One region of the Stenotrophomonas sp. YJH_SMC_37 genome, then DNA from elsewhere that is predicted to be linked to it. Evidence: riboswitches for the same ligand, from Rfam matches in the RefSeq annotation. Region 1 holds a riboswitch; the other holds the start of a gene.
What was found. A riboswitch is a leader RNA that binds a small molecule or an ion and turns the genes downstream of it on or off. The one in region 1 is predicted to bind glycine.

Region 1 (14,544 bases):
CTCGCGCATGATGTATTCGCTGGCGCAGCGACGTGAAGCCCCGGCCGTGCTGGGCTGGACCGATCCGCGCCAGGTGCCGGTCATCGCCGTGCTGGCCAGCGTCCTGTTCGGTTTCGCCGCCACGGTGATGGAACTGCTGTTCCCGGACCGGGTGCTGCCGGTGCTGCTGAACATCGTCGGTTCGACCTGCCTGCTGGTGTGGACGCTGTCGCTGGTCTCACAACTGGTGTTGCGCCGCCGCGCGGATCGCCTGGGTACCCGGCTGCCGTTCCGCATGGCGGGCTTCCCGTGGCTGACCGTGTGCGCGCTGGGCATCCTGGCGCTGATCTTCGGCCTGCTGCTGAGCGAGGCGCACACCCGTCTGCAGTTCCTGTCGATGGTTGCGCTGACCGCCACGATCGCCGCCGGCAGCGCCATCGCGCGGCGCATGCGCGAGGCGTGATTCTGTAGAGCCGACCCTACGGTCGAGGCTGCTGTTTGCGCGATCGCCAGCCGAGCATGGGCTCGGCTCTACAACAGGCACACACTCCGCGTGGCACTGTGCGCAGGTGGGCCGCCAGCGGCCCGTCGACCGGGAGTACCGCATGCTGCGCAGTCGCCCCTTCCTGATGTTCACCGGCCAGGCCGAGGCCGCCCTGGCCCTGTACGCCGAGGCCTTCGCCGATTTCCGCCTGCTGGCAATGCAGCGCCATCCGGACGGCGCCGGTGCCGGCGTGCCCGGGCAGGTCCGACAGGCCATCTTCCTGCTCGGTGGCACCCACTACCTGTGCTTCGACAGCCTGGACGTGCACGACTTCACCTTCAGCCCGTCGATCTCGCTGTTCGTCGAGTGCTCCGGCGCCGAGCAGTTCGAGCGCGCCGCGCGCGTGCTGGGCGAGGGCGGCCATTGGTTGATGCCGGTGGGCGAGTACGATTTCAGCAACCGCTACGGCTGGGTGCAGGACCGCTTCGGGGTGTCGTGGCAGTTGAGCCTGGGGCAGATGCCGGATCCGTGATCGGTTCAGCCGCTGCGCTCGCCGGGCATGGCCCGGCGCTACCGTAAACGAAAACGGTCCGCTTGCGCGGGCCGTTCCGTCAATCACGCTTCGACTTCATCGTCCTTGTAGGCATCGACCGGGATGCAGGCGCACATCACGTTCTTGTCGCCGTACACGTTGTCGACGCGTGCCACCGGCGGCCAGTACTTGCTCTGCTTCAGGCTGGCCAGCGGGAAGGCAGCCAGTTCGCGCGGGTAGGCGTGGGTCCACTCGCTGGCGGTCACTGCGGTGGCAGTGTGCGGCGCGTTCTTCAGCGGGTTGTCCTCGCGGTCCAGGCGGCCGTCTTCGATCGCGCTGATTTCCTCTCGGATCTGGATCATGGCGTTGATGAAGCGGTCCAGCTCGTGCAGCGACTCACTCTCGGTCGGCTCGACCATCAGCGTGCCGGCCACCGGGAAGCTCAGGGTCGGGGCGTGGAAGCCGAAGTCGATCAGGCGCTTGGCCACATCCTCGGCGCCGATGCCGCTGGTCTTCTCCAGCGGGCGCACGTCGAGGATGCACTCATGCGCCACCAGGCCGTTGCGGCCGGTGTACAGCGTCTTGAAGTGCGGCGCCAGGCGCTTGGCGATGTAGTTGGCGTTGAGCTGCGCGACCTGGGTGGCCTTGCGCAGGCCTTCGCGGCCCATCATCGCGATGTACATCCAGCTGATCGGCAGGATCGAGGCGCTGCCGAAGCTGGCCGCGCTGACCATGCCGACCGGACCGTTGTCACCCAGCTTGCCCGGCAGGAACGGCGCCAGGTGCTCCTTGACCGCGCACGGGCCGACGCCCGGGCCGCCACCGCCGTGCGGAATGCAGAAGGTCTTGTGCAGGTTAAGGTGCGAAACGTCCGAACCCCACTTGCCCGGCTTGGCCACGCCGACCAGGGCGTTCATGTTGGCGCCGTCGGTGTACACCTGGCCGCCGTGCTTGTGGATGATCTCGCAGATCTCGACCACCTCTTCCTCGAACACGCCGTGCGTGGACGGGTAGGTCATCATGATCGCGGCCAGGCGGTCGCTGTACTTCTCGGCGTTGAGGCGGATGTCCTCGACGTCGACGTTGCCGTTGGCATCGGTCTTGGTCACCACCACCTTCATGCCGCACATCTGCGCCGAGGCCGGGTTGGTGCCGTGCGCCGAATCCGGGATCAGGCAGATGTCGCGGTGGCCTTCGCCGCGCGAGCGGTGGTAGGCGCGGATCGCCAGCAGGCCGGCGTACTCGCCCTGTGCGCCGGAGTTCGGCTGCAGGCTGACCGCGTCGTAGCCGGTGCATTCGACCAGCATCGCTTCCAGCGAATCAATCAGTTCCTTGTAGCCCAGCGCCTGGTCGGCCGGCACCAGCGGGTGGATCTGCGAGAACTCCGGCCAGGTCACCGGGATCATCTCGGCGGTGGCGTTGAGCTTCATGGTGCACGAGCCCAGCGGGATCATCGTGCGGTCCATCGCCAGGTCCTTGTCGGCCAGCGAACGCAGGTAGCGCAGCAGTTCGTGCTCGCTGTGGTGGGTGTTGAACACCGGATGGGTCAGGAACGCAGACTGGCGCAGCAGGCCGGCCGGCAGCGCGTCGGCGGTGCTTGCGTCCAGCGCATCGATGTCGGCCTGCGCGCCGAACACGGCGGCCAGCGCGACCACGTCGGCGCGGGTGGCGGTCTCGTCCAGGCTGATGCCGACCGAGTCGCTGTCGATCGCGCGCAGGTTGTAACCTGCGGCGCGTGCCTTGGCGTGGATCTCATCGGCGTGCACGCCGGTGACGTGCAGGGTGTCGAAGAAGTCGCCACCGACCTGTACGCCGGCGTTGCGCAGTGCCGCTGCCAGGATGGCGGCCAGGCGGTGGGTGCGGCGGGCGATGCGGGTCAGGCCTTCCGGGCCATGGTAGACCGCATACATCGAGGCCATCACTGCCAGCAGCACCTGTGCGGTACAGATGTTGGAGGTGGCCTTCTCGCGGCGGATGTGCTGCTCACGGGTCTGCAGGGTCAGTCGGTAGGCCGGGTTGCCCTGGGCATCGACCGAAACGCCGATCAGGCGGCCCGGCATCGAGCGCTTGTAGGCGTCACGGCAGGCCATGAAGGCGGCGTGCGGGCCACCGAAACCGAATGGCACGCCGAAACGCTGGCTGTTGCCGACCACGATGTCCGCGCCCCATTCGCCCGGGGCGGCCAGCAGGGTCAGTGCCAGCAGGTCGGTGGCCACGGCCACCAGGCCGCCGCGCGCGTGCACGGCATCGACCAGCGCCCTGTAGTCGCCGACCTGGCCGAAGGTGTCCGGGTACTGCAGCAGCAGGCCGAAGGCTTCCGCTTCCAGTGCTTCGGCCGGGGTGCCGACGCGCAGCACGATGCCCATCGGTTCAGCGCGGGTGCGCAGCAGTTCCAGGGTCTGCGGGTGCACGGCGTCGTGCACGAAGAAGGTGTCCGACTTCGACTTGGCCGAACGCTTGGCCAGGGTCATCGCTTCAGCGGCGGCGGTGGCTTCGTCCAGCAGCGAGGCGTTGGCGATCTCCATGCCGGTCAGGTCGGCGCACAGGGTCTGGAAGTTGATCAGCGCTTCCATGCGGCCCTGCGAGATCTCGGCCTGGTACGGGGTGTAGGCGGTGTACCAGGCCGGGTTTTCCAGGATGTTGCGCAGGATCACGTTCGGGGTGTGGGTACCGTAGTAGCCCTGGCCGATGAAGCTGCGCAGCACGGTGTTCTTGTCGGCGATCGCACGGATCTTCGCCAGTGCCTGCACTTCGGTCATCGACTCCGGCAGCGCCAGCGGCGCCGGCGACTTGATCTTGGCCGGCACGATGGCATCGGTCATCGCATCCAGCGACGCGTGGCCGACGACGTCGAGCATCTGCGCGATCTCGGCATCGTTGGGGCCGATGTGGCGCTCGACGAACGCATTGTGGTGCTCGAGCTCACGCAGGGAAGGGGTGTTCTGGGACATGGCGAAGGATCCGTCAGGAAAGGGCACACGCACGGGCACAAGCCGCCGGTCGGCGGTCTGCGGGGCGCCCCTCTGTCCTTTTGCCTGAGAGTTTGGAAGCGCGGAAAACCGCGGCTTCGTGCCCCTTCGGCGCCGGATCGAACCGGTCTCTCCAGAGTTCTGTTACGGGTGGTATCGGGCCTGAGCGATTACGGGCGTTGCGCCTTCGGCAGCGGTGTTCCGCTTCTCCCACCGTGTTGCCCGCCGATTATAGCCCGTTGCGGGCCCGCTGGCCGCGCCCCGGCGCGGGCCCGCGGCTGAATGGCCGATGGCCCGGCCGTGCGTTTTGTGCACCGCTGCATGGCATCGGGCGCAATCCCCACCTATGATGGGCGGATACCCGAATTCATCTGGCGCCGTCCCCGTTGCAGCGGGACCGGCGCCCGCCGTGCGTGCCGCGCATGGCCCTGCCGGACGCTTCCTTCATGACCGCCGCCGTTGCTCCCTCCACCCGCCGCATGGCCCTGCTGCTTGCCGGCCTGGCCATGTTCGGCCCGTTCTCGATCGATACCATCTTCCCCGCGTTCCCGCAGCTGGCGCAGCGCCTGTCGGTGGACGAGGTGGCGGTGCAGCAGACCATCAGCGTGTACCTGCTGTTCTATGGCCTGATGAGCCTGGCGCATGGCCCGCTGTCCGATGCGTGGGGGCGCAAGCGGGTGATCCTCGGTGGCCTGGTGGTGTTCGTCGGCGCCTCGGTGGGCTGTGCGCTGTCCACCGATCTGGCCACGCTGCTGGCGTTCCGCGCGCTGCAGGGCCTGTCGGCGGGTGTCGGCATGATCGTCGGCCGCGCGGTGATCCGCGATCTCTACCATGGCCACGACGCGCAGCGCCTGATGAGCCAGGTGTCGATGCTGTTCGGCATCGCCCCGGCCATCGCGCCGATCATCGGTGGCTGGATCCTGCTCAGTGGCGCCGGCTGGCCGCTGATTTTCTGGTTCCTGGTGGTGTTCGCGCTGGTCCTGCTGGCAGCCACTGCACGCTACCTGCCGGAGACCCATCCGGTCGAAGCGCGCGTGCCGTTGTCGCCGCACGCGTTGATGCGCGATTACGTGCGCATCGGTTTCAACCCGCGCTTCCTGCGCCTGGCGCTGGCCGGCAGCATCGGCTTCGGTGGCATCTTCCTGTACATCTCGTCGGCGCCGGTGTTCGTGATGCAGCACCTGCACCTGGGCGAGGGCGGTTTCGCCTGGTTGTTCATCCCCACCATCGGCGGCATGACCACCGGCTCGTTCCTGTCCGGGCGCATGGCCGGGCACACCACGCCCACCCGCCAGGTCGCCATCGGTTTCAGCCTGTGCGCGCTGTCGGCGCTGCTGAATGTCGGCTACGTGGCGCTGTCGCCGCAGTTCGTGTTGCCGTGGGCAGTGCTGCCGATCTTCCTGGGCGGCATGGGCATGGCGCTGATCTTCCCGATCCTGGCGCTGGCGGTGCTGGACATGTATCCGCACCAGCGCGGCCTGGCCTCGTCGCTGCAGGCCTTCGTGCAGCTGATGATCAGCACCGTGGTGGCCGGCGTGGTGTCGCCGTTGCTCAGTGCCAGCCCGCTGCACCTGGCGCTGGGCCAGGCCGCGTTCTTTGGCGCCGGCTTCGTGTTCTGGTACTGGGAGCACCGGCTTGAGCGCGCGGCGCAGGCAGCCTGCACGGGCGATTGAGCAGCGCGCAGGGGTAGGGCACGCCGCGATGCCCGTAACGCTTGCGGCGAGGAACGACCGGACTAGGCTGGGGACTCCAGCCAGCCGGTGCGTGGATGCACGACAGCCAGCCGATCCGATGTCGTTGCATGAGGTTCCCCCATGGCTGCGCAGCAGACCTACCGCCTGTTCGAGGTGGCGCTGAAGGAGCGCCGCGTTCTTTCTCCTTCCCTGGACCGCATGGTATTCACCGGTGCCGACGTGGCGCGGATGAAGACCGAAGGCCCGGACCAGCGCATCAAGGTGTTCTTCCCCTTGCCCGGCCAGGACGTGCCGCCGGTGCCCAGCGGCGAGGACTGGTATCCCCGCTACCGGGCACTGCCGGACGACCAGCGCCCGCCCATGCGCACCTACACGATCCGGCAGTTGCGTGCCGAGCAGGGCGAGGTCGACGTTGATTTCGTGCTGCATGGCGAAACCGGGCCGGCCTCGCGCTGGGCCGTCCACGCTCGCCCGGGCGACCGCGTAGTGCTGCTGGCCCCCGATGCCGACTGTGCCGACAGCAGCGAAGGCTGGGAATGGAAACCGCCGATGGGAGTCGGCCAGGTGCTGCTGGTGGCGGATGAAACCGCGCTGCCGGCGGTGGCCGGCATCCTCGAGGAACTGGCGGCCATGGTCGATCCGCCGCGCACGCTGGCGCTGCTGGAGGTGGCGCAGGCCGGTGATGCCGTGCACCTGAAGGCGCCCTCCAGCGCCGAGCTGGTCTGGCTGCCGCGCGGGCGGGCCGCCTACGGACAGCCGTTGCTGCAGGCGGTCCAGGCGCGGTTGGCAGCGGCCCCGGGCGCGGCTGCCGGCGATGCGCTGGAGGAGATCGACGTCGATACGCAGATCCTCTGGGAGCAGGCCGATACCCGCGTGGCCGGGCCGCTGTATGCCTGGGTGGCAGGCGAGGCGGCGGCGGTAATGGCGATCCGTCGCCACCTGGTCCGCGACTGCGGGCTGGACCGCCGCGCGATCACCTTCATGGGCTACTGGCGGCACGGCAAGGTGCTGGACTGACCGTGCTGGATCGAGCACGCGTGAAGCAGCGCTGCGGGCGGGGTGCGTTATCCTTGCGCCCCCTTCGCAGCGGTACCGCACCATGTCCACCAGCTCCAAGACCCGCCGCGACCAGCGCCGTCGCCAGGAAAAGCAGGCCGCCAACAAGGCAGCCGCGCAGGCGTCGCCGGTGGAGCCGCATGCCGAACTGCGCGACGCGCAGCGCACCCTGCTGGCCGGTGTCGTTCGCCGCGATGGCGAATGGGTGCTGGGCATGGATGGCCGCATCGCCGGCCACAGCGAGAGCGCTGCGCAGGTGCTGGCGCTGATCATGCAGGCCGGTGAGCTGCACGAACGCAATGGCACGCCGGTGCGCCTGATGTACTCCGATGCACTTCGTGATGCCGCACAGGCCGAAGCAAAGGAGAAGGGCCAGACCTTCGAGGAGTTCAAGGCCGAGCTGGCCGCGGCGATGGCAGCGAAGAAGAACAGCTGATCCGCCGTGGGTAGCGCCGGGCCATGCCCGGCGAGCGCAGCGGTGCGATGAAGAGCCGCCGGGCATGAATCACTCTCACTGCTTGGCGAAAGGCTCCGCGCGCATGGCGATGCGTTCGCTGCAATGGCGCCCACCGGTCACGTGGGCGCGGCCCGGCGCTACATCAGGGGCGGATCCTCGCGGACCCGCCCCTTTTCTCATTTCGCCGCCGGGGCCGCGTTGGCCTGCCAGCCGCACATCTGGCCTTCGTTCTGCTGCTTCAGCCACTCGTTGACCGGTGTGAAGTACTCGATCATCGGGCCGGCATCGAGCTTGTCGGTGCCGGTCAGCTCCTTCAGCGTGGCCTGCCACGGCTGGCTGGCACCCTTGCTCAGCATCGCCCAGTACTTCTGGCCGGCTTCCTTGTTGCCGTAGAAGGTGCACTCATGCAGCGGGCCCTTGTACCCCGAGGCGTCGCACAGGCCCTTGTAGAACTGGAACTGCAGGATGCGCGCCAGGAAGTAACGGGTGTACGGGGTGTTGCCCGGCACGTGATACTTCGCGCCCGGATCGAAGAATTCTTCGCCACGGCTGCTGGCCGGGGCCACGCCCTGGTACTTGGCCTTCAGGTCCCACCATGCCTTGTTGTAGTTGTCGGCGGTGATCGAGCCATCGAACACGCCCCAGCGCCAGCGGTCGATCATCAGTCCGAATGGCAGGAACGACACGCCCGACAGCGCCATGCGCATCTGGTTGTTGATGACCGCCTCGCGGCTTTCGGTCGGCGCGTCGACCAGGCCGATCGAGCTGAGGTACTTGGGCGTCATCGCCAGCACGATGGTGTCGCCGATCGCTTCATGGAAGCCGTCGTTGGCACCGCCCTGGAACAGCGGCGGCAGCGGGTTGTAGGCCAGGTCGTAATAGATGTGGCCCAGCTCGTGGTAGATGGTGGTGAAATTCTCTTCGTTCGGCTTGATGCACATCTTTGTGCGCACGTCGCCTTCCATGTTCATGTCCCAGGCGCTGGCGTGGCAGACCACGTCGCGGTCGTCAGGCTTGATGAACTGGGTTTTTTCCCAATACGACTGCGGCAGTGACGGCATGCCCAGCGACACGTAGAAGTCCTGCGCGCGCTCGGTCATCTGCTTGGCGGTGCGCAGTTCGGCTTCGCGCTGCACCTTGTACTGGGCCGCCACACTGGCGTCCTTGCCGGCCTTGGCCAGCGCCGCGCTCAGGTTGGTCTGGTACTGCTTTTCCAGTGCAGCGGTGATGTCCAGGCTGCCGGCACCCGGGTATGGTTCCAGCTGGTCCCACAGGTTGGACCAGTCCTGCTGCCACATGTTGCCCAGCAGGTGCGCGGCGATCAGGCCATTGCCCACTTCGGCCTTGTCCTTGCCGTAGGTCTTGTCCAGCTTGGCGCGCGCATAGCAGTGCAGCTGTTCGTACATCGGCTTGACCTGTTCCCACAGGCGATCGGTTTCCGGGCCGATCTGCTCCGGCGGCATGTCATAGCCGCTGCGCCACATCTGGCCGGCATCGGTGAAGCCCATGCCCTTGGCGCCTTCGTTCACCAGGCCGACGAACTTCTGATAGTCGCCGCGCATGTTCTTGGTGGTGCTGTGCCAGCCCTGCCAGGCGTCGAGCTGCTTGTCGTAGTCGCGGCTGCGTGCCAGCACCTGCTCCAGCTCGCCCAGCTGCCGGCAGGAGTTCGGGTCGTTGGCATCGGTGCAGTACTTGCCGGCGCCATAGCTGCCTTCCATGCGGGTGGCGATCTGGGTCAGCTCGGCCAGTTTGGCCGGGTCGCGCGGCGCCGGCATCGAGGACATCAGCTTCAGCAGGTGGATCGCGCGCTTGCTGTCCTCGCTCATCGGCTTGCCATCGAACTTGGCTGCCTGTTCGATCCAGCTGTTGAGCTGGGTCAACGAGCGTTCGTTGGCTTTGGCTGCGATGCGTTCGGAATCACTGTTGATGTAGGTGGAGGACAGCCATTGCGCCGAGGTCATCTCCGGGTAGGCGGCCTTGAACTCGGCATTGATGCGGGCCACGAACTGGTCGGCGGTTTCGCCGGCCGGGGCGCTGCTGCTGGCGGTATCGGTGCCTGGGGCAGCTTCCTTCTTGCAGGCGGCCAGGGCCAGCGTGGCGGCGGCGATTGCCGAGGCCAGCAGGAGATGACGGTGTTTCACGGGCGGTCCTTGGGTGGTGAACGACGGCCGAAGGCTAGTGGGCCGTCGCTGCCACCGCAAGTGGCGGAAGTCGGCCGGGCCGCGCCCGGCACCCGCAGAGGCTTTCAAGCAAGGGCAAAGGCCGAAGCAACAGCAACAGCGGACTATCCGTGGTTTGGCGGGGCGCGTCCGGTTGCGGGGGGCGCCGTAAATCCGTCCATGAAGGCTCGGTCGCGCCATCCATGGCGCTCACGCCCCCGCAACCGGACCCACCCCGCCTTCGACAGATTTCCGCGACCTGTCATTGATCCACGCCATGCGTGGATGCTTTTCGAATTCAATTCGACTATTCGATTCCGATGGAAATTCATCCACGCATGGCGTGGATCTACCAGATCGGGACAATCTGTCAGAGGTGGAGCGGTGTCGGAGTGCGGGGTGTCAGCCGCATGGATGCGGCTGCCAAGCCTACATGGACGTACTTGCGGCGTCCCCGCATTCCGACACCGCCCCGCCAAGCCACGAATCGCCTGCTTCTGCTGTTGCCGTTGCTTGTGCAGTGGCCTCGGCGGGGGCAGGGCGCAGCCCTGCCGACAAACCCTCAACTCTCGCAGTTGGCGAAAACGTCGCGGTCGCGCTCGTATAGCGAGGTCTTCACCTGCATCAGGCCCAGCACCGACGGGAACAGGTTGTCATGGTCGGTATATGCCGTCGAGCGCTTGCGCACGCATTGCAGGTCCAACCCGCGGCTGCTCGCGAAGCCCGGCGAGAACCACATCGTCATCGGTACCCGGGTCTGCTCGGCCGGGGCGATGGCGTAGGGCACGCCGTGAAGGAACAGGCCTTTTTCGCCCAGCGACTCGCCATGGTCGGACAGGTAGATCATCGCCGTGTCGTAATCCTGCATGCCCTGCAGCGTGCCGATGGTCTTGCTCAGGAAGTGATCGGTGTACAGCACGGCATTGTCGTAGCTGTTGGTGATCTCTTCGCGCGAGCAGCGGCCGATGTCACGGGTGTCGCAGGTTGGCTTGAAGCGGGCAAAGGCGGCCGGATAACGCTCGAAGTACGCAGGGCCATGGTTGCCCAGCTGGTGCAGCACCACCACCCGGTCGCCGGGCCTGGCCCGCACCTGGGTGGCCAGGTCCTGCAGCAGGATCTCATCCATGCAGCGGCCATCGGCGCACAGGCCCGGCGTGGTGGCATCGGACAGCGACTGGAAGTCCAGGCCTTCGCACACGCCCTTGCAGCCGGACTGGTTGTCACGCCACAACGGCACGATGCCGGCGCGGTCCAGGACGTGCAGCAGCGACTGGTGCGCACGGATCTTCTTTTCGTCGTAGTCGTGACGACCCCATGGCGAGAACAGGCACGGCAGCGAAACCTCGGTGCTGGTGCCGCACGAGTGCATGTCCGGGAAATTGATCACGCTGGCCTGCGCCAGTTCCGGGGTGGTGTTGCGGCCACCGTTGAGCCCCCAGTTCTGCGCACGCACGGTCTCGCCCATGACGATCACCAGCAGGCGCGGCTTGCTGGCCGGCGCGCGCGGGGTGGCCTTGGCATCGGTTCCGATCGGCAACTTCGGTGCGCGCTGCACCGGGTTGTCGCCACGCAGTGCACGCGGCATGCCCAGCAGCACATTGGCGGGCGTAGCGAGGTAACGCACTTCGCGCTGGTTGCGCATCAGTGCCGAGACATCCTGGAACGAGATCAACGCGCCGCCGACGGAGGTCACTGCGGCTACTGCAAGGAAGCCCAGCCGCCACAGCAGGCTGCGGCCCCAGCTGCGGCGGCGCAGCTGCACGCGCCACAGCACCAGCATCGGCAGCACCGCCAGCAGCAGTACCGGCCATATCAGCGACACGGTCATCAGCTCGCGGCTTTCCTTGGGGTCGGTCGCCAGCACGTTGCGCAGCATGTCCGCATCCAGGTAGATGTGGTAGCGGCCCATGTAGTGCGCGGCGAACGCGGTCACCAGCAGCAGCAGGCTGATCACCACCTTGGCATTCCAGCGCCAGACCAGGATGCCGAGCAGCACGCCGTGCGCACCCAGCAGCAACAGCAGCAGCGACAGCGCGTAGCGCAGGCTGCCCGGATGGCTGGCCATCGCGCTGTGCCAGAACAGGCCGTTGCCGGCCACCGCGAAGAACAGGCTGGTCAGCGCGATCAGCGCTTCGGTGGACAGCTGTGGCCGCCAGTGGCGAAGACCCGCCAACGCAGAAGGGCCGGCGGGGCGTTGGACCGATGCACTCATGCGTTTGCCTCCTGGCGGTTGGGACGGTCCAGCGGATGGCGGATCAGGATGCCTTTGACGATCAGGTACAGGCCGAGTGACAGCAACCAACATATCAACGCGGTGGCAACATCATGCGAAAGGAAATGCGCGCCGCGCAGCTGCTGGCTGATGCCGAACACCAGGCCGGTGCCGAGGCCGATCCACAACCCAGCCCAGCGCCACGACGGGCGCCACAGCAGGGCGAAATAGTACAGGCACAGCCACGCATAGCCCGCGCTGGCGTGGCCGGCAGGGAAGCACGCCTGGGCGGGCATTCCGGCCGGGCGCTGCGTGAAAAGGCCGATATAGGGCTGATGGCCACCGTAGCGCAGCAGGTCCCAGGGACATTCCATCGGCACCAGGGCCTTCAGCAGGGAGATCACGCCCGTCCCCAGCGCCATGGCAATTACGACATAAAGCAGCGCCCATCGCAGGGTGCGATCGCCTCCCTTGCGCCAGTGGTGCACGCACAACAGGATCGCGACCAGCGCCGCCGACGTGCTCAGCCATTTGCCGGCCTTGTGCACCACTGTGCGGGTGACCCAGGCGTCCTGCAACGCCCAGTGGCCACCTTCAAGACGGAACAGGTGATCGGCGACCCATTGATCGCCGCCGAAACCCATCAGCAGCGTAAACAGGGGCAGACCGATTGCGACAGGCAGCCAGAAGTGAGTTACGGCGAATCTTGACGCCAGTGGCGATGTCGCAGGCGGCGCAACCGCATCAATGGGACGAACGGGCATGCTGGGAAGGGGCGGTTCGGGAATCCGCGCTCATGCTCGTCACCTTGATGTCGGAGAAGGGTCGGACGCCCGTTCGCGCCGGGTTAATGACTCCCCGGCGCACGTCAACGTTCAGTCTTCGTCTGCGGTCGATCCTGTCCGTTCGGCGTGGCATTCCGGGTTCCACGCGGAGCCGGGAAGCAGTTGCCAACGATTCCTGTTGGCCATGCCGATGTCGATCACTTTGGCCGGGTCCACGCAGGGACTCATTGCATCGTCCAGCACCAGCAGCCAGCGCTTGTCCGGCGCTTCGGCGAGCCAGGGGCCGGCATCGTGCCATTGCTCGGCCCAAGGCCGCTTGAAGCCGAACTCGCGCACCGCGCGGTCGGCCTGCAGCAGGTTCTGCTCGCGCCAGGCGACCAGCGCCAGTTCGGCGTCCGGCCCGATCCGTGCGCCGACCCGGCGCATCAGCGCCGATGCCGAAGCGTAGGGATCCAGCGCCGGAATCAACACCAGGCCGTAGAGCATCCACAGCATGCCGTGGGTCAGCAGCACCAGCGTTGCGGCGCGGCGCACCCGCAGCCACACGATCAGCGTGGCCAGGGCGATGGCGAAGGTCAGCAGGCCATCGCCCAGCACCGGCAGCAGCGTATCGGGCATTGCCCGGCGCTCAAGCTGCGCAAGGGCCCAAGGGTGCTCGGTCAACAGCATGACGCCGAGCACGCCGGTGGCCAGCATCAGCACCACGCTGTAGCCGAACAGGTAGCGGCGCACGCACAGCCGGCGCAGCAGGCCCGGCAGCAGTGGCGCCGCCGCCAGTGCCATTGCCGGCAGCATCGGCAGCACATACACCTCACGCTTGCCCGGGCTGGCGCTGAAGAACACCAGCACCAGAATGGCCCAGCCGAGCAGCAGCCACTGCCGGCGGTCGCCTCGGCGGAGGCGGCGCCACCAGGGTCTGAACAGCATCGGCAGCAACAGGCTGCCGGGCAGCCACAGGGTCAGGATCACCTGCAGGTAGTACCAGACCGGTTGGCGGTGGTGCCAGGCGTTGGCATAGCGGGTACCGGTCTGCTTGAACAACAGCTCATGCGCGTAGGCCTGCAGTTCGGCGCTGGGCGTGTGCAGCAGGGCCCAGCCCAGCGGCGCAAGCCACACCGACACGCCCAGCAGGAAGGCCGGGATCAGCCACAGCAGCGTTGCCGGGTGCGGACCATCCCCCCTGAGGCCGCGGCAACGCTGGTACAGCCACCAGCCGAACCATGGCAGCACCATCAACAGCGGCAGGAAACCCACACCCTTGGTCACTGTCCCCAGGCCGGCCGCGAAACCCGCCAGCCACAGTGCGGGCAGGTTGCGGCGCTCGCAGAGATGGCGCATCAGGCCCCACAGGGCCACCGTGGTCATGCCCACCAGCACCATGTCGATCTGCGCGCGCTTGGCCATCAGCCCGAACTGCAGGGTGCAGAACAGCGCCGCCAAGGCATACAGGGAATGCCGCGGTGACCACAGCCGGCGTGCCAGATCCGACACCAGCCACAGGCTGAGCAGGGCGCCCAGCAGCGACGGCAGCAGGAACGACCACTGCCAGCTGCCGACGATCTCGTAGGCCGCCGCCTGCAGCCACATGAAGACCGGCGGCTTCTCCGCATACAGCTCCACGCCCCGGTGCGGCAGCAGCCATTGCCCGCTTTCGACCATGGTCCGGGCCGCCAGCACGAAGCGCGGCTCGTCCGGCGGCTGCGGCTGCCGAAGGCCGATCCCCGCTGCCAGCGCAGCAACGATCAACAGCCACAACAGGGGCAGGCGCCAACGGCGGGGCAGGGCTACGGGCACGGCAGGCTCCGGGAGCAAAACGGCCATTCTGAGGTGGCGGGGGTGGGAAAAGCGTCAGAGCGGGGCCGGGGCGACCGCATTCCGACATGCGCGGCGCTACCATGGTACGAACTTCCGTGGGTGTTTCGTGCATGCGTCTGTTGGTGATCGAGGACAACCGCCAGCTGGTAGCCAACCTGTTCGACTATTTCGAGTCGCGCGGGCATGTGCTTGACGTGGCCCCGGATGGCATCACCGGCCTGCACCTGGCCGGCAGCCACCCTTACGACGCCGTGATCCTGGACTGGATGCTGCCGCGCATGGAGGGCCCGGAGGTGCTGCGCCGGCTGCGCGCCGAGCAAGCATCGGAAGTGCCGGTGATCATGCTGACCGCGCGTGACGAGCTGCCGGACAAGATTGCCGGCTTCCGCGCCGGTGCCGACG
Region 2 (14,544 bases), on a different contig from region 1:
GGTAGATGAATTTCGAGCACGCGTTGACGAACGGCTCGGGCGTTTTCTTCTCGCCGAAGCCGTACACCTTCACGCCATCGGTGAGCAGACGCATCACCATCGGAGTGAAATCGGCATCGCTGGAGACGATGGCGAAGCCATCAAGGTTGCGTGCGTAGAGCAGGTCCATGGCATCGATCACCATCGCCATGTCCGAGGCATTCTTGCCCTTGCTGTAGGCAAACTGCTGGATCGGGCGGATCGCATATTCGGTGCAGCACCGCTTCCCAGCCCTTCAACCGCGGGCTCTTCCAGTTGCCGTAGGCACGGCGCACGTTGGCCACGCCGTAGCGGGCGACTTCGGCCAGGACCTCGTCGATCTTCGAGGCCGGCGCATTGTCGGCGTCGATCAACAGGGCGATGCGCTTTTCCGGTTCGCTCATGGGCTCCTCACGGGCGGCTGCCTGAACCCGAGTATCGCCGATCCGGGCAGGCGCTGACGTGACAGGTGGCCGCCGTGCGAAGATGCCAGGCGCTTCCCCCGATGCCCCCACTGGAGTGAGTCGATGAGTCGCGAGCGCGTTCCCCACCTGGTCGTTGTCGGCGGCGGTTTTGCCGGTCTCTGGGCCACCCGTGCCCTGGCCCGCGAGCGCATACGCATCACCCTGGTCGACCGCCGTAACCATCACCTGTTCCAGCCGCTGCTGTACCAGGTGGCCACCGCCGGCCTGTCCGCACCGGATATCGCCGCACCGCTGCGCCACATCCTCGGCCACCAGCGCAATGTGGAAGTCCGCCTCGGCGAAGTGGTGGCCATCGACAAGCAGGCGCGGCAGATCCGCATGGCCGATGGCAGCACGCTGGACTACGACAGCCTGCTGCTGGCCACCGGTGCCACCCACGCCTACTTCGGCAACGACCAATGGGCCGATGATGCGCCCGGCCTGAAGACGCTGGACGATGCCATCGCGCTGCGCCGCAAGCTGCTGCTGGCGTTCGAGCGTGCCGAGGCCGAACCGGACCCGGCAAAGAAGGCGGCGTGGCTGAGTTTCGCCGTCGTCGGTGGTGGTCCCACTGGCGTCGAACTGGCCGGCACGCTGGCCGAGATCGCGCGCCACACGCTGCGCAACGAGTTCCGCCACATTGATCCGGCCAGTGCGAAAGTGCGGCTGATCGAGGCCGGGCCGCGCGTGCTGTCCTCGTTCCCGGAAGTGCTTTCGCTGAAGGCGCGTCGGCAGCTGGAGAAGCTGGGGGTGGAAGTGCTGACCGGTACCCCGGTGAGCGACATCGGCAGCCAGGGCTTCACGCTCGGTGACCAGTTCGTGCCGGCACGCACCGTGGTCTGGGCCGCCGGCGTGGCCGCTTCACCGCTGGCGCGCACGCTGGACGTGCCGCTGGACCGCGCGGGCCGCGTGCCGGTGCAACCGGACCTGACCCTGCCCGATCACCCAGAGCTGTTCGTGGCCGGCGACCTGGCCGCACTGAGCCAGGCCGACGGCAAGCCGGTACCCGGTGTGGCGCCCGCGGCCAAGCAGATGGGCAAGTACGTGGCCGAGGTCATCCGCGCGCGCCTGCACGGCAAGCCCGAACCCGGTCCGTTCAAGTACGCGGACTACGGCAACCTCGCCACCATCGGCCGCATGGCCGCGATCGTGCACCTGGGCCGACTGCAGCTGTCGGGCGTGCTGGCGTGGTGGTTCTGGCTGGCCGCGCACGTGTTCTTCCTGATCGGCTTCCGCAACCGCATCGTGGTGCTGCTGAACTGGGCGGTCGCGTATTGGAGCTACCAGCGCAGTGCGCGAATCATCTTCGGTGATGACCGCGACGACCGGCAGCCGAAGCGGTAGGGCTGCACGCAGCGGGGTCGGATCCCTTTCCGCAGGAAAGGATTCTGACCCCGTCAACACCCTCCACGCATGGCGTCGGATCTACCGGTTCATCGGGCCACCGGACACCCACCGTTTCGACCCGGTCCGACAGAGGTCCTCCTTCCTCGCGGTGTCGGCAATCTGCGCGGTACTCCAATGCCGGGTGATCCAGATCGTCAATGCGGTACTACTGAGATGCCAGCGCAGCATGCCGCGCTGCGGTTGCCGCCACAGGTGGCGCCGGGCAATCCAGAAGGCCTCACGCTCAACTTCAGGCACCTTCTTCATCACGTCCTTGTCGAAGAACTGGGCGGTGAAGCGCCAGGGGTTCATCGCGTGGTATCCCGCCCGTGGCTCACTGCTGCACGCAGCCACACCACTGGGCACACGGCCGGCCGGCTTCGGCCGACCGCCTGCCAATGCCAGCCCGAGCAGGTACAGCAGGCCAGGCAACAGCGCGATGCCGGCGACCAGCACGACGATGGAGATCCATGCTTTGCCGGCGGCGCGCATCGTTCACGGCGCCTTCGGTTTCGGGTACCACAGCGACGACAATGACCGACAGTCGTGCTGAAAAGCAAAGGTGGACATCCGGGTCTCCAGCGCTTGGCGCGGAGCGATCATCGCATGGCCCGGCAGCCCATCCACGCATGGCGTGAATCTACAGAACCCGGAGCCGAGCGTGGGCTCGGCTCTACAGAAGCGCAGGATCCGGGGCCTGCAGCCAGGCCAGCTTGCGTTCGCGCGGCTGCTGCTTGAGCTGCCATTCGGCCCGTGACGCGGCGGCCCGGTCCGGGTACTCGCGCACGGCCAGCACGCGCAGCGGTGGCCGCGCCCGGGTGTAGCGCGCGCCCTTGCCGGCCTGGTGGGCGGCGAAACGCGCGTCCACGTCGGTGCTGATGCCAGCGTAATAGCTGCCGTCGCGGCATTCGAGCAGGTACAGGAACCAGGGGCGGAGGGACGGAGTCATGCCCGGATTATGCCGTGCTGCACTGCAGCGGATATACTGGCGCCCGAATGCAGGAGAGAGGCGCCGCGCTGGCGCCCGCCGAAGGCGCAGGCTCCCATGATCGCTCAGGCCGGTGGGCTGGAATCCCACCAACCATGCATTCGACTCGCCGAGCTGGAGAGAGGTCACCGGGCACGCCTGGGACGATCCGCCGAAGGGGCACGCGGCCCATGCCGCTGAACTCTCAGGCAAAAGGACAGCGGGAGCGGCACCGGTCATCGTCATCCCGTCATTGCGCAGGCAGTGGCGGTAGTCGCGCATGGCCGGCCCCACCGCGCCCGGAGCCTGTCCCATGCTGCTGTCCGTCATCTACCTGATTGCCATTTCCGCCGAAGCCATGACCGGCGCACTGTCCGCCGGCCGCCGCCGCATGGACCTGTTCGGCGTGGTCATGATCGCCTGCGTCACTGCCCTCGGTGGTGGTTCACTGCGCGACATCCTGCTTGGCCATTACCCGCTGGGCTGGGTGAAGCATCCCGAGTACCTGGGTTTCACCGTGTGCGCGGCGCTGATCGCCACCTGGGTGGCGCGCTGGATGCACCACTTCCGCCGCACCTTCCTGGTGCTCGATGGCCTGGGCCTGATCGCCTTCACCCTGATCGGGTGTTCGATCGCGCGTGAGGCCGGCCATGCGATGCCGATCGTGCTGATCGCCGGCATGCTGACCGGTGCCTTCGGCGGCGTGCTGCGCGACATCCTCTGCAACGAGGTGCCGCTGATCTTCCAGAAGGAGCTGTACGCGATCATCGCGCTGCTGACCGGCGCGGCGTATCTGTTGCTGCTGCACTGGGGCGTGGCCGACGCCACCGCGATCCTGTGCTGCCTCGGCGGCGGCTTCGCGTTGCGCCTGCTGGCGATCCACTACCGCTGGGAAATGCCGAAGTTCGTCTATCACGACGAAGTGCATTGAGGTTCGCGTTCTCCACGTCGCCCAGCGCTTGTTGCCGTGTTGCGTTGGGACGCTGTCTCCAGCGCCACGGCGCCCATCTGGTCCCTCAGTGGCGGACCACGAATCCCCCCGAGCGCCCACTGGACGGCGCCCGCAGCTCTTCATCGAATGCATCCTTGATCGCGTTGATCGCCGCGCCGCGGTCCATCCCGCCACTCACGACCAGAGCATCTGCGACATGCTGGGCGACGTCTGCCAGGATGCGTCCCCACGCATGCTCCTCTCGAATGCCAGGACGATCGCCATACAGGCCAACGTTCAGCGAAGCATGCAATCCCCGTTCGGCAATCCACACGCGGATCATCTCGATGGAATCCTCATCGCGCTGTGCGGCTTCTGGAATGATCAGTTCTTTCATGGCTGCGGCCACCAAACAGGAAGTGGCATTGTGACGTGACCTGGAGCGTACGTGGAGCGGATCTTCTACAAAGCCCCGCGCTTCGCGGGCTCGACGCTACATGAAGGCCCCATCCATCGTTCTCACCACCCCGGCGATGTACCTGGCGCTGTCGCTCATGCGCAGCGCCAGGCGCATCGCCGGTGCAGATGGGCCGGTCTCCAACTCCGACCGGCCCTGATCGCGGCCGCACCCCCGCAGGCGCTGGCCGCCATCCACACACGTGCCGCACTCAGGCGGCTTCCATCAGGCGGCTTCGGACACCTTCACTTCACGGCGGGCGCGCACGGCCGCGGCCAGCCGCTCCAGCACCGTCACGGTGGTGTCCCAGTCGATGCAGCCATCGGTGATGCTCTGCCCATAGACCAGCGGTTGGCCTTCCACCAGTTCCTGGCGGCCACCGACCAGATGGCTCTCGATCATCACGCCCACGATGCGCTGTTCGCCGTCTTCCAGCTGAACGGCGATGTCCTCGATCACCTTTGGCTGGTTTTCCGAGTTCTTCAGGCTGTTGGCGTGGCTGGCGTCGATCATCAGGCGCGTCGGCAGCTTGGACTTGGCCAGCACCTGGCAGGCCTCGGCGACACTGGTCGCGTCGTAGTTCGGCTGCTTGCCGCCGCGCAGGATCACATGGCAATCCGGGTTGCCGGTGGTCGACACGATGGCGGTGCCGCCCTGCTTGGTGACCGACAGGAAGTGATGCGGATTGGACGCAGCACCCACCGCGTCAGCGGCGATCTTCACGTTGCCATCGGTGCCATTCTTGAAGCCGACCGGGCACGACAACCCCGACGCCAGCTCACGATGTACCTGGCTTTCGGTGGTGCGTGCGCCGATCGCGCCCCATGCCACCAGGTCGGCGATGTACTGCGGCGAGATCACATCGAGGAACTCGACACCGGCCGGCAGGCCCAGCTTGTTGATGTCGCGCAGCAGGCCGCGCGCGATGCGCAGGCCCTTGTCGATCCTGAAGCTGCCGTCCAGGTCCGGATCGTTGATCAGGCCCTTCCAGCCCACCGTGGTGCGCGGCTTCTCGAAGTACACGCGCATGACGATTTCCAGTTCACCGGCCAGCGCGTCGCGCAGCGGCTTCAGGCGCTGGGCGTACTCGATGGCGGCCTTCGGGTCGTGGATCGAGCACGGGCCTACCACCACTGCCAGGCGGTCGTCGCGGCCATGCAGGATCTGGTGCAGGGCCGCGCGCGAGGCGCTGACGGTGTCGGAGGCTTCATCGTCACAGGGCAGCATCGCCAGCAGCTGGGCTGGCGGTGTCAGCGGTTCGATGGTGCGGATACGCAGGTCGTCGGTGTGCGGGGGCATTGCGGGAGATCTCCGGAACGTTGGGGGTCCCCAGCGTGGCGGCATGAAAAAAGCCGCCAGGTTCGCTGGCGGCTTTCGGGAATGCGTCTGAAGCTTTCTTCAGGGTGAGCGCAATCCTTCCTCCGCCGGTGGCTTCGGAAAGTAATACCAGTAAAAGCTGGTGGGGGCTGCGTTCATGGGATCTATTGATAGCACAGCTTTTGCGCAGTGCAAAATGTTTCATACGCAACTGGGGACGCGGTTCAGCGAGATGCGCGCCAGCCCGGCCTACGCGGCGGTAACCACGCAAAGTCGCTCATTTGCCATGCACTTCCACGTCCAGCAGCAGGCCCTCATGGATGTCGGCCCAGCGTTCCAGCACGCGATCCAGTTCCTGCCGGGCCTCGTCCAGCTGCTCGGGGTTGAGCAGGGAACGCGCGGTGTAGAGGTCGGAAACCAACCGCCGCAGGGCCGATTCCTGGATGGCCACCGACGGCCCCTCGAGCCCCGGCAACTGCAACGCCGGGCTGTCGCCAAGAGGGCCGAACAGCGTGACCTGGAGCGTGCTCTGCATGATCGACTTCCCTGCGGATGGACATGGGCAATGTCCTGTTTACCGCGTCCGGGTGACAGGCGCATGTGCCACCCATGCCGAGGACCGGGATCTGCCGGCGTCTGCCGCCCCGCTACAAGGCGGCCAGGTCGGCCAAGTGCTGGGCCATGCTGTCCATCGCGCCTACCGCATGGGTGGTGGTGAAGTACTCATGCCAGCCGGTGGCGGCAATGCCAGCCACCAGCGCATCGACCTCCTCGCGGCTCGCGCAGCGCCAGACCGCATAGAACTGTTCATCGCTGCTATGCGGTACGTCCCTGGCAATGCGGCCCATCGCCAGCGGCGTGATGCGGGCTGGATCGAACTGCTGCATGCCGGCGCCAATACGGGCGAAGAAGGCATTCCGCTGCTCGGGCGGCAGTGTGGTCCAGGCCGGCGTGGCGGTATAGAGCTCGATGAAGGTGTGCGACATGGTGGTTCTTCCTTGAGGTTGACGGGGTTGCGGGGTTGTCGGCCAGCATCCGGCACTACCGGAGCGAGCGCAGTGCGCGTTTGCGGATGTAGGCGTTGGCGTCGCTGTGGCGCTCGTGCTGCCAACGCGTGCACAGCACGCGCAGCCACTTCGGCTGAGTCTTGCCGGCATCATTGAGCCAGTTGCCGACCGAATCCTGCACGTAGCGTTCCGGGTCGTCAGCCAGTGCTTCCAGCATCGGCAATGCATGTTCAGGGTGCTGCTTGAACAGCGCGATATGTGTGGCCCAGACACCGCGCGGACGCAGTGCTTCGCAGGCGAAGCGGCGCAGGTACGGCGAAGTTTCCTGTGTCCACGGTTGCAGGTACTCAAGCGCCTGCATCGGCGCGGCAACGATGTCCGTGCGTAGCGCCAGCCACGCCCATTCGCGCACACCGAAGTGTGGATCGTCGGCCAGCGTGCGCATCTGCTGCAGCTTCTCTGCCAACGTCGCGCGGGCATCGCTGCCGATCAGGTAGCAGGCCCAGCCGCGCACGGTGTCGGACGCATGGTCCTGCCATTGCACGGGATCGCCCTGCCCCGCCTCACGCAGCAGTTGCGCAGCCAAGGCCATGCGCAGTGTGATGCCCTTGCCTGAAGCATCCTGCATGCGTTGCAGCGCTTCCGGTGCAAGCGCAGGCGCTACCACCTGCAGCAGCGCGGCGAAATCCACTGCCAGGCATTCGGCCAGATGGGTGGCGGCGACGCTGCCAGTGTTGAGGGCATGCAGCCGTTCCGCCGCAATCGCCGGGCTCATGCCGCAGGCTCTCGTCCGGCATCGGTGTGCTGCCAGACCTTATGCAGCAATCGCGACAGGTGCTGCTGTTCATCGGAGTCCAGACCATTGAACAGGCCACCGATCCACTGCGTGTGCTGGTCGAACAGCGTCTCGGCCAAGCGCTTACCCGGTCCCGTCAGTACGATCTGCAGGCGGCGGCCATCCTCGGCATCGCAGCGACGCTGCAGCAGTCCTTCGCGCTGCAGGCCATCCAACAGGCCACTGATGGTGGCGCGGGTCACGCCTGCGCGCTCGGCCAGCACGTGGGGCGGCAACGTGCCGCCGGCCCCATGCAACAGGAACAGCACGATGAAGCGACCCTCACTGAGCCCGTGTGGTGCCAGCCGGGCGGCGCAGTCGCGATCGATTGTCGAGGACAGCGACAGCAACTGGAAGCACAGATGCAGCTGGGCGACATTGGCGTGGCCGCGCCGCCGGGCCTCGTCCAGAAGGGCGCCATGCTTTGCCTCGAGCATCATGATTTCCGTTCTGTTTAGGCGCCTAATCATATTCACGCCACAACAGAATGCAAGACTGGCCGGGCCAGCCGCCGATCCACGCAGGGCGCGCTCCTGGCACAAGGGGTGGAAGCAGCCGAAGCTGCGGTAGCATCGCGCCACGTCCCGCCAGGAGGTCCACGCATGCGCCGTGTTGCCCTGTTGTTGCTGACGCTGTTCCCGCTGGCCGTGCTGGCCGCGCCGCCCCCGGTACCCACGCCGGCCCACATCGATGCCGAAGCCCAGCGCCTGATGCATGCCGCCCACGCGCGCGGCATGGCTCTGGCGGTGATCGATGGCGGCAAGGTGGTGCATGTGGCCGCCTACGGTGAACGCAACGCCGCAGGCGAGCCGCTGCGCACCGACACCGTGATGTACGCTGCGTCACTGACCAAGATGGCTTTCGGCCATCTGGTCGCACAGCTGGCGCAGGACGCGCGGATCGATCTGGATGCCAGCATCGCTACCGCCCTGGACAAACCGCTGCCGGACTATCCACCGGAACCGAAGAAGTACGCCGACTACAGTGTGCTGGCCGGAGATGCCCGCTGGCGCCAGCTCACCCCGCGCCTGCTGCTCAACCATTCCAGTGGCTTTGCCAACTTCGGCGTTCTGGAGCCCGATGGGCGCCTGAAGTTCCACTTCGATCCGGGTAGTCGATATGGGTATTCCGGAGAAGGACTGATCCTGTTGCAGTTCGTGATCGAACGCGGGCGGCTGGGCGAGGATGTGGGTGCGTTGATGCAGCAGCGCGTGTTCGATCGCTTCGGCATGGCGCGCACCAGCATGCTGTGGCGCGCGGATTTCGCCGGCAACCTGGCCGATGGCTGGACCGCCGAAGGCAATACAGAGCCGCACGATGAACGCAGCCGCGTGCGTGCGGCTGGTTCGATGGATACCACCATCGCCGATATGGCCCGTTTCGCCGCTGGCTACGTGCGCGGCGATGGATTGTCAGCGGCGATGCGCAGGGAGCTGGTGCGGCCGCAGCTGCAGATCACCACCGCCAGCCAGTTCCCCACCCTGCAGCCGGAGCTGCCGAAGGCGCAGCAGCGCAAGGACCTGGCGGCTGGCCTGGGCGTGGTGACGTTTCTCGGCCCGCAGGGCGCAGGCTTCTACAAGGGCGGCCACGACGATGCGGTGGGCAATACGCTGGTATGCATGGAGCAGCACCAGCGCTGCGTGGTGATCCTGGGCAACGATGTGCGGGCAGAGGCGGCCTTCCCGGCCTTGGTGGCGTTCGTGCTGGGCGACACCGGCGTGCCGTGGCAGTGGGAGTACGGCGCGGCGAAGGCGTTTGTCAGATGATCGAAGCGTTACCGTTGCACACAGGTCCCGCAGTCGTGCAGCATGCAGACACGGATGCAATGCAGGAGACAGGATGAATCGCCCAGAGATCGATGCCATTGCCGAAGCGGTGTTGAAGCCGGGTGCACGACGTCTGTGCATCGCTGCACGCCATCGCCAGGCGGCACATCGGCAGCGACGTCAGCGGGTGGGAGCCGGCGCCAGTCTGATCGGCATGGCGGCGGGCCTGCTGCTTGCGTCGATCACGGAGCTGCCGTGGGTACAGGGCATGATCGCGGGAGGCGCACTGGCCCTGCTGGTGGCCCACCTGTGGCTGCAGCGGCGCGAGGGCCGCGCGTAGATCCCCGCCTGGGAGCGGCATCCACGCATGGCGTGGATCTACTTTGATTCCGACCGGCCACAAAAAAACCCCGCCTTCCGGCGGGGTTTTTCATTGCAGGGTGACAGCGGGGACTTAGAAGTCCATGCCGCCCATGCCACCCATGCCGCCCATGCCACCGGCGCCGCCCATGGCCGGCTCGTCCTTCTTCGGAGCTTCGGCCACCATGGCTTCGGTGGTGATCATCAGGCCAGCGATCGAGGCGGCGTTCTGCAGCGCCGAACGGGTCACCTTGGTCGGGTCCAGGATGCCGAACTGCAGCATGTCGCCGAACTCGCCGGTGGCCGCGTTGTAGCCGAAGCTGCCGGTGCCTTCCTTGACCTTGTTGATGATGACCGACGGCTCGTCACCGGCGTTGGCAACGATCTCGCGCAGCGGGGCTTCCATCGCACGCAGGGCAATCTGGATGCCGTGGTTCTGGTCTTCGTTGGCGCCCTTCAGACCGGCCAGCGCGGTGATCGCGCGGACCAGGGCAACACCGCCGCCCGGGACCACGCCTTCTTCAACGGCTGCACGGGTGGCGTGCAGGGCGTCGTCGACGCGGTCCTTCTTTTCCTTCATCTCGATTTCGGTCGAGGCGCCGACCTTGATCACGGCAACACCGCCGGCCAGCTTGGCCACGCGTTCCTGCAGCTTCTCGCGGTCGTAATCGGAGGAGGTGTCCTGGATCTGGGTCTTGATCTGCGCCACACGGGCATCAACGTTGGCCTTGTCGCCGACGCCGTCGATGATGGTGGTGTTCTCCTTGGAGACCTGCACCTTCTTGGCGCGGCCCAGGTCCTTGATGGTGGCCTTTTCCAGCGACAGGCCGACTTCTTCGGAGATCACGGTGCCGCCGGTCAGCACGGCCATGTCTTCCAGCATCGCCTTGCGACGGTCGCCGAAGCCCGGGGCCTTGACGGCCACGACCTTGACGATGCCACGGATGGTGTTGACCACCAGGGTCGCCAGCGCTTCGCCTTCGACTTCCTCGGCCACGATCAGCAGCGGCTTGCCGGCCTTGGCGACGCCTTCCAGCACCGGCAGCAGGTCGCGGACGTTGGAGATCTTCTTGTCGTGCAGCAGGATGAACGGGTCATCCAGGTCAGCGGTCTGCGACTGCTGGTTGTTGATGAAGTACGGGGACAGGTAGCCGCGGTCGAACTGCATGCCCTTGACCACGTCCAGCTCGTTGTCCAGGCCCGAGCCTTCTTCAACGGTGATGACGCCTTCCTTGCCGACTTCCTTCATCGCGTCAGCGATGATCTGGCCGATCGACTCGTCCGAGTTGGCCGAGATGGTACCGACCTGGGCAATCGCCTTGTCGTCGGCGGTCGGCTTGGAGATGTTCTTCAGCTCGGCGACGGCGGCCGACACGGCCTTGTCGATACCGCGCTTGAGGTCCATCGGGTTCATGCCGGCGGCCACGGCCTTGGCGCCTTCGCGGATCAGGGCCTGGGCCAGCACGGTGGCGGTGGTGGTGCCGTCGCCGGCGTCGTCGTTGGTGCGCGAAGCAACTTCCTTCACCATCTGCGCGCCCATGTTCTCGAACTTGTCAGCCAGTTCGATTTCCTTGGCGACGGAGACGCCGTCCTTGGTGATGGTCGGGGCGCCGAAGCTCTTTTCCAGCACGACGTTGCGGCCCTTCGGGCCCAGGGTGGCCTTGACGGCATTGGCGAGAACGTTGACGCCGCGCACCATGCGCGAACGGGCATCTTCACCGAAACGGATATCCTTGGCAGCCATGTGCAGTTACCTCATCTGGTAGCGCCGGGCCATGCCCGGCGGCTGGGTGTTGGAATCAGGGGATGGAACAGGTCGCGCCGGGGCTCAGCCGATGACGGCGAGCACGTCGTCCTCGCGCAGGACCTTGTATTCGACGCCTTCGCTCTTGTACGAGCTGCCGGCGTACTGGCCGTAGATGACCTTGTCGCCGACCTTCAGCGACGGCGCGCGCACGTTGCCGTTGTCCAGCGGCTTGCCCGGGCCGACGGCCACGACCTCACCCTTGGTGGACTTTTCCTTGGCCGAGTCGGGGATGACGATGCCACCGGCGGAGATTTCGTCGGCTTCGATCGGCTTGACCACAACGCGGTCGTGCAGCGGCTTGATGCTCATAGGAGACCTCTTAAGTGATTGATTGGTCTAAAAAAGTCCGGCGATGTTAGCACTCGCCCCAGGCGAGTGCCAGAACCGCACGTGAAGAAACCCGACAACGTCGGGAGCAGGGCAGAGATGGAGCCCCGCCGCCCCCTTTCAAGGGCGGAATGAAAAAATTTTTCCACCCGCGCGCCTCGGCCAGGGCGTCGGTCCAGATCAATTTCGGTGACAAGCGTCGCACTGTCAGACATCTGACGTTCATTTACGACAAAGTGTCACTGGATCGGCCTTAGGCTCGGTCCGGCATTCCCAATCACAAGGAGGAGTCGATGCGATTGCTGTCCCCGCTTGCCGCAGCCTGCCTGCTGGCGCTGGCCGCTGCGCCGGCCCAGGCCGAGGTCTTCATCAACGAACTGCACTACGACGACAGCACCGCCGCCGGTGACGTCGGCGAAGCGATCGAGGTCGTAGCCACTGCCGGTGAGGACCTGTCCGGCTACCGCCTGTACCTCTACAACGGCAGCAATCCGTCCGCCGCCACCGTCTATGCCAACAACCCGGTCCCGGCCGGCACCGCCGCCGGCTGCGGCAGCGCCACCATCGCCGTGGTCAGTTACCCGACCAACGGGATCCAGAACGGCCCGACCGACGGCATCGCCCTGGTCGATGCCAGTGGCAAAGTGGTCCAGTTCCTCAGCTATGAGGGCGCCATCACCGCCTCCGGTGGCCCCGCCGCCGGCATGACCAGCCAGAACATCCCGGTAGCCGAGACCAACAGCACCGCGCCGGGCACCTCGTTGCAGCTGACCGGCAGCGGCAGCCAGTACACCCACTTCACCTGGGCCGAATCGGCCGGCCAGACCTTCGGCAGCTGCAACAACGGCCAGACTTTCAGCGGCGGTGGCACGCCAGGCCCGAACACGCCGCCGTCGGTGTCCACCACCACCCCGGCGCAGGGCAGCAGCACCTTCCCGGCTGCGGCCGATCTGGAAGTGGTGTTCAGCGAAACCGTGAACCTGGCCAGCGGCGCGTTCGCGCTGAGCTGCGGCACCTCCGGCAGCGTGCCGCTGACCTTCCCGGCCAGCGGCCGCAGCGTGAAGCTGTCCACCAACACCGCGCTGGTGGCCGGTGAAGCCTGCCGCTTCGACATCCGCGCCGCGCGCATCACCGACCTGCAGGGCGCACACCCGGCCGCCGACAGCCGCATCGCCTTCACCGTGGCCAGCACCGGCGGCAATCCGGACCCGGGCAACCCGGGCGTGCCGGCCGGCTACTACTCCAGGGTCAACACCAGCAGCCCCAGCCAGCTGCGCTGCTCGCTGCACGCCACCATCAAGGGCCATACCGCCTACCCGTACAGCGGCTCGGGCACCAATACCTGGACCATCCTGGAAATCGCCGACGAGGATCCGAACAACCCGAACCGCATCCTCGATGCCTACCGCAACCGCAGCTACGCCAAGGTCAGTGATCGTGCGGGCACCGGCAGCGGCCTGACCTACAACCGCGAGCACACCTGGCCGAACTCGCTGGGCTTTGCCACCACCACCGGCGACAAGGGCCTGCCGTACGCCCCGTATACCGACACCCACATGCTGTACCTGACCGACGCGCAGTGGAACGCCGATCGTGGCAACAAGCCGTTCGGCAAGTGCGACGCCAGCTGCGGCGAGCGCGCCACCGAGGCCAACAACGGCCAGGGTGGCGGCAGCGGTGGCTATCCGGGCAACTCCAACTGGGTGCGCACGCCGGACGGCAACACCGGCACCTTCGAGGTGTGGGGCAAGCGCAAGGGCGACATGGCGCGTGCGGTGATGTACATGGCGATCCGCTACGAGGGCGGCAAGGATGCGGCGACCGGCCAGTCCGAGCCGGACCTGGAGCTGACCGACGACCGCAGCAAGATCGTCAAGACCAGCAGCTCACCGGCCTACATGGGCCTGCTGTCGACCCTGATCGACTGGCACCTGTCCGACCCGCCGGATGATGCCGAGCGTGCGCGCAATGACGTAGTCTACAGCTTCCAGGGCAACCGCAACCCGTTCATCGACCACCCCGAGTGGGCCACCCCGGCCCTGTTCACCTCGGCCAAGCCGGCCACCTGCCAGCTGGCCAACTGACCGCGCAACGCAGCGGTCCACGGCCGCCGCCGGGCCCTGGCCCGGTGGCGGCCCTATACTCGATGGTCATGTCGACCGTCGATCCCGTCCTGCTGCTGTTGACCACCTGCCCGGACCGGGCCAGTGCCGAGCGCATCGCGCACGCGCTGGTCGGCGAGCGCCTGGCCGCGTGCGTGACCCGCCTCGATGGCGCGCAGTCGACCTACCGCTGGCAGGGCGAGGTGACCACCGACGCCGAGCTGCAGCTGCTGGTGAAAACCACCGCGAGCCGCGTCGATGACGCAATCGCCCGGATCGTCGAACTGCATCCGTATGAACTCCCGGAGTGCATCGCGGTCGAAACCCGGGCCGGCCTGCCGGCGTATCTGGATTGGATCCGGGCACAGACCCGGGAGGACACTGATTGAAGACTCTGTTTGCGCGTGGCGCTGCCTTGTGCGCCCTGTTGTGCCTTTCGCTGCCCGCCTTCGCCCTGGATGAGAAAGACCTGCTGCCGGTGGACCAGGCGTTCGCATTGACCGCCACTGCCCCCGAACGTGGCCAGGTGCAGCTGCAGTTCAAGATCGCGCCAGGCTATTACCTGTATCGCCACCGCACCAGCGTCAAAGCCGACCCGGCCTTCAATGCCGGCGCGCTGCAGATGCCCAAGGGCGACAAGCACCACGACGATTTCTTCGGCGAGGTCGAGACCTATCGCGAGCGCCTGCTGGCCACCCTGCCCGGCACGCCGACCGACGCTGCCGGCACCATCAGCCTGGAAGTGCGTTATCAGGGCTGCGCCGATGCCGGTGTCTGCTACCCGCCGCAGAAGCGCGTGG

Region 2: another riboswitch for glycine. It lies ahead of AC5P8J_RS13235 (trimeric intracellular cation channel family protein); the one in region 1 lies ahead of gcvP (aminomethyl-transferring glycine dehydrogenase).

Annotation. Positions count from the first base shown of each region.
Region 1 covers NZ_JCAFTG010000017.1:41,675-56,218, forward strand. The annotation lists gene AC5P8J_RS18450 (amino acid permease) at 1-442, shown strand, start outside; gene AC5P8J_RS18455 (VOC family protein) at 585-995, shown strand; gene gcvP (aminomethyl-transferring glycine dehydrogenase) at 1,079-3,946, opposite strand; glycine riboswitch at 4,009-4,111, opposite strand; gene AC5P8J_RS18465 (multidrug effflux MFS transporter) at 4,411-5,637, shown strand; gene AC5P8J_RS18470 (siderophore-interacting protein) at 5,779-6,675, shown strand; gene AC5P8J_RS18475 (hypothetical protein) at 6,758-7,150, shown strand; gene AC5P8J_RS18480 (M2 family metallopeptidase) at 7,348-9,312, opposite strand; gene AC5P8J_RS18485 (phosphoethanolamine transferase) at 9,893-11,542, opposite strand; gene AC5P8J_RS18490 (phosphatase PAP2 family protein) at 11,539-12,306, opposite strand; gene AC5P8J_RS18495 (ArnT family glycosyltransferase) at 12,418-14,148, opposite strand; gene AC5P8J_RS18500 (response regulator transcription factor) at 14,253-14,544, shown strand, end outside.
Region 2 covers NZ_JCAFTG010000008.1:151,898-166,441, forward strand. The annotation lists partial or broken gene AC5P8J_RS13215 (NYN domain-containing protein) at 1-422, opposite strand, end outside; gene AC5P8J_RS13220 (NAD(P)/FAD-dependent oxidoreductase) at 546-1,826, shown strand; gene AC5P8J_RS13225 (hypothetical protein) at 1,908-2,360, opposite strand; gene AC5P8J_RS13230 (GIY-YIG nuclease family protein) at 2,542-2,817, opposite strand; glycine riboswitch at 2,858-2,947, shown strand; glycine riboswitch at 2,961-3,066, shown strand; gene AC5P8J_RS13235 (trimeric intracellular cation channel family protein) at 3,149-3,766, shown strand; gene AC5P8J_RS13240 (DUF5076 domain-containing protein) at 3,852-4,163, opposite strand; gene AC5P8J_RS13245 (3-deoxy-7-phosphoheptulonate synthase) at 4,449-5,522, opposite strand; gene AC5P8J_RS13250 (hypothetical protein) at 5,818-6,075, opposite strand; gene AC5P8J_RS13255 (DUF6616 family protein) at 6,188-6,526, opposite strand; gene AC5P8J_RS13260 (DNA alkylation repair protein) at 6,582-7,322, opposite strand; gene AC5P8J_RS13265 (MarR family winged helix-turn-helix transcriptional regulator) at 7,319-7,819, opposite strand; gene AC5P8J_RS13270 (serine hydrolase domain-containing protein) at 7,985-9,148, shown strand; gene AC5P8J_RS13275 (hypothetical protein) at 9,222-9,488, shown strand; gene groL (chaperonin GroEL) at 9,603-11,252, opposite strand; gene AC5P8J_RS13285 (co-chaperone GroES) at 11,337-11,624, opposite strand; gene AC5P8J_RS13290 (endonuclease) at 11,936-13,726, shown strand; gene cutA (divalent-cation tolerance protein CutA) at 13,795-14,133, shown strand; gene AC5P8J_RS13300 (protein-disulfide reductase DsbD family protein) at 14,130-14,544, shown strand, end outside.